DNA from 2 places in the Kitasatospora sp. NPDC086791 genome. Region 1 is predicted to be linked to the other one. Evidence: riboswitches for the same ligand, from Rfam matches in the RefSeq annotation. Region 1 holds a riboswitch; the other holds the start of a gene.
What was found. Region 1 has a riboswitch for cyclic di-AMP ahead of AB0Q99_RS15980 (M23 family metallopeptidase). Riboswitches for the same ligand answer to the same signal wherever they lie in the genome.
Positions count from the first base shown of each region.

Region 2: linked by a shared signal. The riboswitch ahead of AB0Q99_RS20495 (LysM peptidoglycan-binding domain-containing M23 family metallopeptidase) and the one ahead of AB0Q99_RS15980 (M23 family metallopeptidase) in region 1 are both predicted to bind cyclic di-AMP.

Region 1 covers NZ_JBFBOC010000009.1:229,983-234,532, forward strand. Annotated here, with positions in the region: gene AB0Q99_RS15970 (alpha/beta hydrolase) at 1-609, opposite strand, end outside; gene AB0Q99_RS15975 (YiaA/YiaB family inner membrane protein) at 734-1,024, opposite strand; cyclic di-AMP (ydaO/yuaA leader) riboswitch at 1,225-1,383, shown strand; gene AB0Q99_RS15980 (M23 family metallopeptidase) at 1,396-2,244, shown strand; gene AB0Q99_RS15985 (hypothetical protein) at 2,350-3,225, opposite strand; gene AB0Q99_RS15990 (GNAT family protein) at 3,268-3,840, shown strand; gene AB0Q99_RS15995 (sensor domain-containing protein) at 3,994-4,550, shown strand, end outside.
Region 2 covers NZ_JBFBOC010000014.1:117,278-121,827, forward strand. Annotated here, with positions in the region: gene AB0Q99_RS20490 (DUF2470 domain-containing protein) at 1-285, shown strand, start outside; gene AB0Q99_RS20495 (LysM peptidoglycan-binding domain-containing M23 family metallopeptidase) at 535-1,545, opposite strand; cyclic di-AMP (ydaO/yuaA leader) riboswitch at 1,548-1,728, opposite strand; gene AB0Q99_RS20500 (MFS transporter) at 2,041-3,576, shown strand; gene purB (adenylosuccinate lyase) at 3,721-4,550, opposite strand, start outside.

The DNA of each region.
Region 1 (4,550 bases):
GGAGTCCCCGCGGACGTAGCCGCGGGTGGCGGTCTTGCGGCCCGGGGTGCGCAGGGCGGCGACCAGCCCGTCCACGTACGGGTCGAAATCGGCGGGCTTGGCGCCGGGGAAGGCCATCCGGCGCAGGTAGAAGCCCCAGGAGGCGGGCCAGTGGACGAGCGCCACGCTCATCAGGCGGAGCACGCCGCGCATCAGGGCGCCCGGCTGCGGGTTCTCGACGAAGGCGTCGATCAGGACGATGCCGGCGACCCGCTCCGGCGCGTCCCCGGCGGCCTTGACGACGGTGGCGCCGGTGTAGGAGTTCCCGGCGAGGACGGCGCGCTCGATGCCGAGGTGGTCGAGCAGGGCGAGGAGGTCGTGGGCGAGGGCGGCCGGGCCGTAGTCGTCCCAGGCGATGGAGGACTCGCCGAAGCCCCGCAGGTCCATGGTGATGACCCGGTGGCCGGCGGCGACGAGCAGCGGGCGCAGGTGCCGGTACGTGGCCCGGCTGTCGAGCATGCCGGGGAGCAGGACGACGGGGGTGCCGTCGCCCTGCCGGGTGTCGTCGAAGGCGATCCGCCCGCCGGGGAGGGTCAGGTACCGGGTGTCGGGGGTGGCGGTGGCGTTCATGGGGGCCTCCTCGGTCCGCCGCTGCGGGCATCGACGTGCTGCCGATAGCCATAAAGCTAATGCTAATAGCCTTAGCCGTCAAGCGGGCGGCGCTCGACGCGAGGAGGGCGGGGGGCGGCTCGCCTCAGGCCCCCTCGACCCGGAACGGGTCGTGCTCGCTGAGCAGCTTCTCCAGCCGGGCCTGGTCGACCCGGCTGACGATCTCGTTCGACTCGTGCCGGTCCCGGATCACCTTCGCCAGGGTGAACGCGGAGGTGACGGTGTAGAGGAGGCCGACCCCGAGGAAGGCCCGCGTCCACCCGCCGACCGGCAGGTAGGCGATCCCGGCGGCGAGGGCGGTGCCCGACACGGCGAAGGAGAGGACGGCCTGGATGTGGTACGCGGCGGTGGTGCGGTTCTGCGTCGGTGCGCTCATGGCGTCAGGATGCGGCCGCCCGGTCGGGTCGCACATGAGTAGGAGTACTCAGATGGGTGCTCTGCTTGTGCGGGGGGTCGTTCGTTGACGTCCGATCACCCGCTCCACAGCCGTACCGGACGGATGGCTTGGAATCGGAGCGTCCTAGGATTAACGTTTGATAACGCAGCGCGGTTGTCAACGCCGTACCCAGACGGCACCGTGCGCCGTCGCCTAATCCCGCCGGCCGGCCTCCGGGCAGGTCAGGGAGCCGGGGAACCACGTTCCTTGGGGTGAATCGGCGGGGCCCAGGCCCGGCCGTAGGAGACCTTCCTGCTCCGAACCCGTCAGCTAACCCGGTAGGCGCGAAGGAAGGAAAGGAGCGCGCCTCCGTGGCGTCGACGCACACCCCGGCACACCCGGCCGGCCCCGCAGCCGGTACCCAGCTCCTCGACCACCCCGGTGCGGACGGTCCCGAGGCTTTCGGTCCCGAGTCCTTCGGCTCCGAGGCCGAGACCAACCGGCACCGGATGCCGCGTCAGACCCGCGGCGCCTCCCCGCTGCTCGGCGTCACCGCGGTCGCCGCGACCCTGGGCGCCACCGGCTTCGCCTCGGCCACCCCGGCCGCCGCCCCCGCCGTCGAGGCCCCGGACGAGACCCCGGTCGCCCTCTCCGCCGACCCCGGCCTCGCGCTCGCCGCCCGCATCCAGCAGCAGGCCGACAGCCAGCGCACCGCCGCCGAGGAGAGCGCCCGCGTGCAGGCCGCGCAGGACGCCGAGGCCAAGGCCGCCGCCAAGGAGGCCGAGGCCAAGCGCGCCGCCGACGAGGCGGAGACCGAGCGGGCCGCCGCCCTCACCCTCCCGGTGAAGGACTACCGGCTCTCCGCCCACTACGGCCAGAGCGCCCGCTACTGGGCCAACCTGCACACCGGCCTGGACTTCGCCGCCGACACCGGCACCGCGGTGTACGCGCTCGGCCAGGGCACCATCACCTCGGCGGGCTGGTCCGGTTCGTACGGCTACCGGATCGTCGAGACGCTGCCCGACGGCACCGAGATCTGGTACTGCCACCTCTCCTCGATCATCAAGGGCTCCGGCAAGGTCACCTCCGGCCAGCAGATCGGCAAGGTCGGTGCGACCGGCAACGTCACCGGCCCGCACCTGCACCTGGAGGTCCGCCCCGGCGGCGGCGCCCCGGTCGACCCGGAGCCCTGGCTCCAGCAGCGCGGCCTCAACCCGTAGCGGACACCCGGAAGCCCCCGGCCGCGCGGCCGGGGGCTCCTCCACAGGGCTCGGCGCGCCGTACTCATCGCGCCGCACTGCTCCTCGTACGTCGCGCCCCGCGCGTCACTCCTCCGCGGGCACCTGCGCCAGGTACGCGTCGATCTCCTCCTGGCCCGGCTCCGGCGCCAGCACCGGGAAGTCCTCCACCAGCAGTCGCGGCAGCCCCGGCACCGTCCATGCCCCGAACAGGTCGAGCGCCGCGTCGACCGCCGCCTCCTCGAACCGCCCGAAGTCCCCGGTCAGTTCGTCCGGCATCGGCCGCCCGAGCGCGGTCAGCTCGGCCAGGTTGCGGTAGCTGCGCCGCATCAGGCCCTGCTCCAGCAGCCGCCGCGCGCCGTCCGTGGCCATGCCGACCGACAGCACCCGGCCCGGTCCCCAGCCCTGCTCGTCCGGTTCGTCCAGCCAGCCGGTCGACGCCAGCGCCTCGTACGCGGCCAGCCGCTCCTCCTCGGCGAGCTCGCCGAAGCCGGCCAGCCAGTCCCGCACGGCCGCCTCGTCCGCGACGTCCACCCCGTACGCGTGCAGCAGCAGCGCGTACAGCCGGGGCCAGGTCACCAGGTCGGCGCGGCGCAGCAGCCCGGCCGCGACCTCGCCCTGCCACTCGGCCTCCGCGTGCAGCCGTTCCTGGCGCTTGGCGTTGAGCCGCCGGGCCGCCCGCTGGTGGTCGATCAGCAGCCGGACGGCGTCGCCGTACGCGAGCGGGTCCTCCTCGGGTCCGGGTTGGACGTACAGGTGGAGCCGCTCGTACAGCAGGTGCTCCACCGCGGCGGAGGTCAGTTCGGGCCAGCCGTCGTGCATCCTGCTCCCGCCCAGCTCCAGCAGCGCCAGCACCGCGCGCAGCGGCTCCTCGGCCACCGGCGTGCGGCCCTGCTCGGCCGCCCAGGCGAGCAGGTCGGCGGCCCTGGTGCGCGGGGCGAGCCGCAGGTCTTCGTCGTTCATAGTCCGAACGGTAGTCGCCGGGGGCGGGTAGGGTCGGCAGCCATGGTCCCCGTACGACTCGTCGGCCCCCGGCTGGCCATCCGCGAGTACCACCACACCGACGGCGACGTGGACGCGCTGCACGCGCTGTTCGGCGACCCGGAGGTCACCCGTCACCTGCCCTTCGAGCCGTGCGACCGCGAGTCCTGCGCCGACCAGATCGAGCTCTACCTGGAGGAGGCGATGGCCGAGGAGCGGGACACCTACCGGCTCGCCGTCACCAGGCTCGCCGACGCGGCGGACCCGCGGGACGCGACGCCGATCGGGCACGCCTCGCTGACCCTCGGGAAGCACCGCGCCGCCCAGCTCGGCTACGTCCTCGGCCGCGAGTCCTGGGGCCGCGGCTACGCGGGCGAGATCGTCGGCCTGCTCTGCGAGTTCGCCTTCCGCACCCTGGACCTGCACCGGCTGGCGGCTCGGGTCGAGGTGGCCAACACGGCCTCCGTCAAGGTGCTCACCAGGCTCGGGTTCCAGTGGGAGGGGCGGGTACGGCACGCCCGGCTCAAGGACGGCGTCTGGTCGGACGCGTACCTCTACGGGCTGCTCGTCGACGAGTGGCCGGGCCCGACCGGCTGACCCGTGCCCCCGGCACCGGCCGCCCGGGGGCGGGGGATAACCCCACCCCCGATCCGCCAGGCCTCCGGATGCCCCCCGAGCCGCGCTCCGACCAGACTGGACGACGTCAGCGAACGCGAACGACCGTCAGAACGAGGGGCCGGGGGCCGGGACATGAGCAGCAGCCGAAGCACGTGGGACCACGAGGGTGACGTCCTGGGCGGTTACGGCGCCGACCGGCACGCGGATCCGTACACCGACCCGCGCGCCGACCGGTACGCCGACCGCGCCCACCGGAGCGAGCGGCCGCCCGTCTTCTGGGCGGCGCCGTTCTCCGCGCACTACTACCGCGAGATCGGCTACGTGCTCAGCGGCCTGCCGGTGGCGATCGCCGGCTTCGCCGTCGCGATCACCCTGTTCTGCCTCGGCCTCGGCACCTTCGTCACCGCCCTCGGCCTGCCGGTGCTGGCCGGCCTGACCACCGCCGGCCGCGGCTTCGGCCGGCTGGAGCGGGCCCGGACGCGCGGCATGCTGGCCCTGGACGTCCCCGGGCCGAAGCCGGTGCGCCGGGTCCGCCCGGGCGGCTGGGGCGGGATCACCGCGCGGCTGGCGGACGGGGCGGGCTGGAAGGCCGCGCTGTACCAGGTGGTGATGTTCCCCTGGGCGATCTTCAGCTTCGTCATGACGCTGGTGTTCCTGCTGCTCGGCTGGGCGATGGCGCTCTACCCGGT
Region 2 (4,550 bases), on a different contig from region 1:
GCCCGCCACGAGGCCGCGATGCTCACCCACTTCGCCGACGACCACGCCGACGCGGTCGAGGCCCTCACCCGCCTCCTCGACCCGCCGCTGCTCGCCCGGAACCCGGACGTCCGTCCGCTCGCCCTGGACCGCCACGGCCTGGTGCTGCGCCTGGACCACCCCGACGGCCACCGCGACGTCCGCCTGGTCTTCCCCGAACCGGCCGGCGACACCGAGGACTTCGGGCACCGGATGCACGACCTGTTGACCGCCGCCCACTACGGCCTGCCGGCCCACCGCGGCTGACCCGACACACCCCACCACCTCCACCACCCCCGCCACCCCACCGCCCCGCTCCCCGGAAACGGCAGCGGCCGGCCCGGCTCGCGAGGGAGGTGATTCCCGCGAGCCGGGCCGGCCTGGGCGTGTCCCGCGCCCATGTCCACTGCACGGCGATCACCCGGTCGAGCGGTCACCCGACATGACCATCCCGGAGGATCGATTCGCTCCGCGGCAGCGGTGGTTCCTGAAACCCTGGACCTGATCCCCGGAGGGTCAGAGCGCGACGCCGTGCGCGCGCAGGTAGGCGACCGGGTCGATGTCCGAGCCGTACTCCGAGCCGGTGCGGATCTCGAAGTGCAGGTGCGGGCCGGTCACGTTGCCGGTGGCGCCGGAGAGGCCGATCTGCTGGCCGACGGTGACGGTCTGACCGATCTTCACACCGATCACGGAGAGGTGCGCGTACTCGGCGTAGTGACCGTCGGCGAGCTTGATCTCGACCTCGTTGCCGTAGGCACCGCCGTTGCCGGCCTTGACCACGACACCGTTGGCGACGGCGCGCAGCGGGGTGCCGGTGGAGGCCACGAAGTCCTGGCCGGTGTGGTGGCCGGAGGCCCACATCGAGCCGGCCACGCCGTAGGCGGTGCCGAGCTTCGGGTTGGCCAGCGGCGCGACGAAGCCGGAGGTGGCGGCGACCGGAGCGGCGGTCACGGCCGAAGCCGGAGCGGCGGTCTGAACCTGGGTCTGCACCGGGGCGGCCGGCTTGGCGGCCACGGTCTTGACCTGGGCCTGCGGCTTGGCGGCGACAGCCGGAGCGGCCGGCTTGGCCGGGGCAGCCGGGGCAGCCGGGGCAGCCGGGGCAGTGTCCGCGGCCGGCGCCGCGGCGTGGCCGGCGAAGGTGAGGTGCTGGCCCGGGAAGATCAGGTTCGGGTTGGCGCCGACGACCGAGCGGTTCTGCTCGTACAACGCGTGCCAGCCGCCCTCGACGTGCTTGGCGACGGCGATCTTGGACAGGGTGTCACCGCTGACGACGCGGTAGCTCTCGGACGTGGCGGCCGCGGCGGCCGGAGCGGCCTGCGCGGCCGGCTTGGCGTCAGCGGCACCAGCGGTACCGGCGGTGACGGCGGCAGCAGCCGCGGCGGGCGCGGCCGGGGCGGCCGGAGCGGTGTGCGCCTGGGCGCTCATCGCGGTCACGAGCGGAAGGGCGAAGGAGACACCGGTGACGGCGGTGGCGATGCCGATGCGGGCGGCGCGGGGCAGGGCGATACGACGAGCCTGAGCAGGCATGGAAGTTTCCTCTCCGACGCCTGCGAGGTGAGCTGTCGGGTTCGGGCTGGAGTTGCCCGGCCGCATGCGCGGCTTCACCCCAAGCCGGTCCTGGACGCCCGCGCCCTGAGGCGCGAACTCCGGTCCGGCGACTTACCTGTGGGTCCCCCGCTCCTGCCGTACAGAGTTCAGTTCGAACCACCGGGCAGCGGCAGGACTTGGCGTTCCACCCGGTGGATCCGTCCGGACTGGCCGGGCGGTCGCTGAACTAAAACCCATCCGTTCAGGTGAAGCAATGTCGATCTCTTGAACCCGCAACGACCCCCGGAAGTCCGGTGACCCTCCGAATGGACCACGGCACGGTGTGTACACAATCCATTCACCCCGCGCCACTGATCCACGACCCTGCGCCGAAGTCGGCCACGCCACGCGGTCGCCCGCTCACGCAGCGCCCGCCACCGACACACCCGCCGGTGACCCTTGTCACGTGCGCCCCGCGGGGCGCAGGATCGGGCCGTGGCCACCTCCGAGGCCGGCACCCTGCGCCTGAGCACCGCGCAGGGTCGCTGGGTACTACTGGCGACGGTGCTCGGCTCCAGCATGGCGATGCTCGACGGCACCGTGGTGAACGTCGCCCTGCCCCGGATCGGCGCCGACCTCGGCGCCTCCCTGGCGTCCCTGCAATGGACGCTGAACTCCTATCTACTCACCCTGGCGGGCCTGATCCTGCTCGGCGGCGCGCTCGGCGACCGGTACGGCAGGCGCCGGGTCTTCCTGATCGGCGTGGTCTGGTTCGCCGTCGCCTCCGCGGCCTGCGCCGTCGCGCCGACCATCCAGGTGCTGATCGCCGCCCGCGCCGTCCAGGGCATCGGCGGGGCGCTGCTCACTCCCGGCTCACTCGCCATGCTCCAGGCGGTCTTCCACCCTGACGACCGTTCGGCGGCGGTCGGCCTGTGGTCCGGCCTCGGCGGGGTGTCGGCCGCGGTCGGCCCCTTCCTCGGCGGCTGGCTGGTCGACGGCCCCGGCTGGCGCTGGATCTTCCTGCTGAACCTGCCGCTCGCCGCGGCCGTGATCGCGGTCGCCACCCGGTCCGTACCGGAGAGCCGGGACGAGAGCGCCTCCGGCCGCTTCGACGTGCTCGGCGCGGTGCTCGCCGCGCTCGCCCTCGGCGCGATCACCTACGCCCTGACCGCCGCCGGCGAGGGCGTGTCCGCCACGGTCTGGGCGACCGGGGTGATCGGCGTGCTGCTCGGCGCCGCCTTCGTGGCCGTCGAACGCCGCACGCCCGAACCGATGCTGCCGCTCGGCCTGTTCTCCTCCCGGCTGTTCACCTCCGTGAACCTGGTCACCCTCTGCGTGTACGCGGCGTTCAGCGGCGTCTTCTTCCTCCTGGTGGTGCAGCTGCAGATCGTCGCCGGGTTCTCGCCGCTGCTCTCCGGCTTCGCACTGGTGCCGATCACGGTGCTGATGCTGGCGCTGTCGGCGCGCGCGGGGCGTCTCGGGAAGCGGATCGGCCCGCGGATCCCGCTCACCGTCGGCCCGCTGGTGTGCGCCGCCGGGGTGCTGCTGATGCTGCGCATCGGCCCGGACTCCTCGTACTGGACGGACGTGCTGCCCGCCGTCACGGTGATGGGCTGCGGGATGACCCTGCTGGTCGCCCCGCTGACGGCCACCGTGCTGGCCGCCGTCGAGGTCCGCCACGCGGGCATCGCGAGCGGGGTCAACAACGCCGCCGCCCGCGCGGCCGGTCTGCTCGCGGTGGCCGCCCTCCCGGCGCTGGCCGGGCTGAGCGGCGACGCCTACCGGGTGCCGGCCGCGGTCGACTCCGCCTTCCACACCGCCATGCTGATCTGCGCGGGCCTGCTGGCCGGCGGCGGGCTGATCGCCTTCGCCACCGTCCGGGGCAATGTGCTCGCCCCCGAGGACCACCCGGTGGCCGAGCCGAACTGCGAGTGGATCTGCGGCACCACCCCGCCGCTCGACCCGGGCCACGTCCACACGCACGAGGGCCCCGCCACCGGTCCGGCGGCGGGGCCCTCGCCCGAAAGCTGACACCACGTCAACTCGACTGCGCTTCAGGGAATGCACATCGCACAATGCTCACCACGGGACGCGCGTCAGGCGAAGCGCGTCAGGCGAAGCGCAGCAGGCGAAGCGCAGCAGGCGATCCGCACCCGAGCGCGCGGCTCGCCGAGATCAGAGGATGTCGGCGGGCGCGTACTTGGCGGCCTCCGGGTAGGCGGCCGCGACGGTCTCCACCTGACGGACCACCTCGGCGACCTGGGCGCCGGCCGCACCGGTGAAGGAGAGCTTGTCGGCCAGCAGCGCGTCCAGCGCGGCCCGGTCAAGCGGGATCCGCTCGTCGGCGGCCAGGCGGTCCAGCAGCTCGTTCTCCCGGGCGCCCGCGCGCATCGCCAGCGCGGAGGCGACGGCGTGCTCCTTGATGACCTCGTGCCCGGTCTCCCGGCCGACACCCGCGCGCACCGCGCCCATCAGGACCTTGGTGGTGGCCAGGAACGGCAGGTAGCGGTCCAGCTCGGCCTCGATCACGGCGGGGAAGGCGCCGAACTCGTCGAGGACGGTCAGGAAGGTCTCCAGCAGGCCGTCGAAGGCGAAGAACGCGTCCGGCAGCGCGACCCGGCGCACCACCGAGCAGGAGACGTCGCCCTCGTTCCACTGGTCGCCGGCCAGCTCGCCGGTCATCGAGGCGTAGCCCCGCAGGATGACGGCCAGGCCGTTGACGCGCTCGCAGGAGCGGGTGTTCATCTTGTGCGGCATCGCGGAGGAGCCGACCTGGCCCTCCTTGAAGCCCTCCGTGACCAGCTCGTGGCCGGCCATCAGACGGATGGTCTTGGCCAGGCTGGACGGCGCGGCGGCCAGCTGGACGAGGGCGGTGAGCACCTCGAAGTCCAGCGAGCGGGGGTAGACCTGGCCGACGCTGGTCAGCACGTTGTCGAAGCCGAGGTGCCCGGCGACCCGGCGCTCCAGCTCGGCCAGCTTGTCGGTGTCGCCACCGAGCAGGTCCA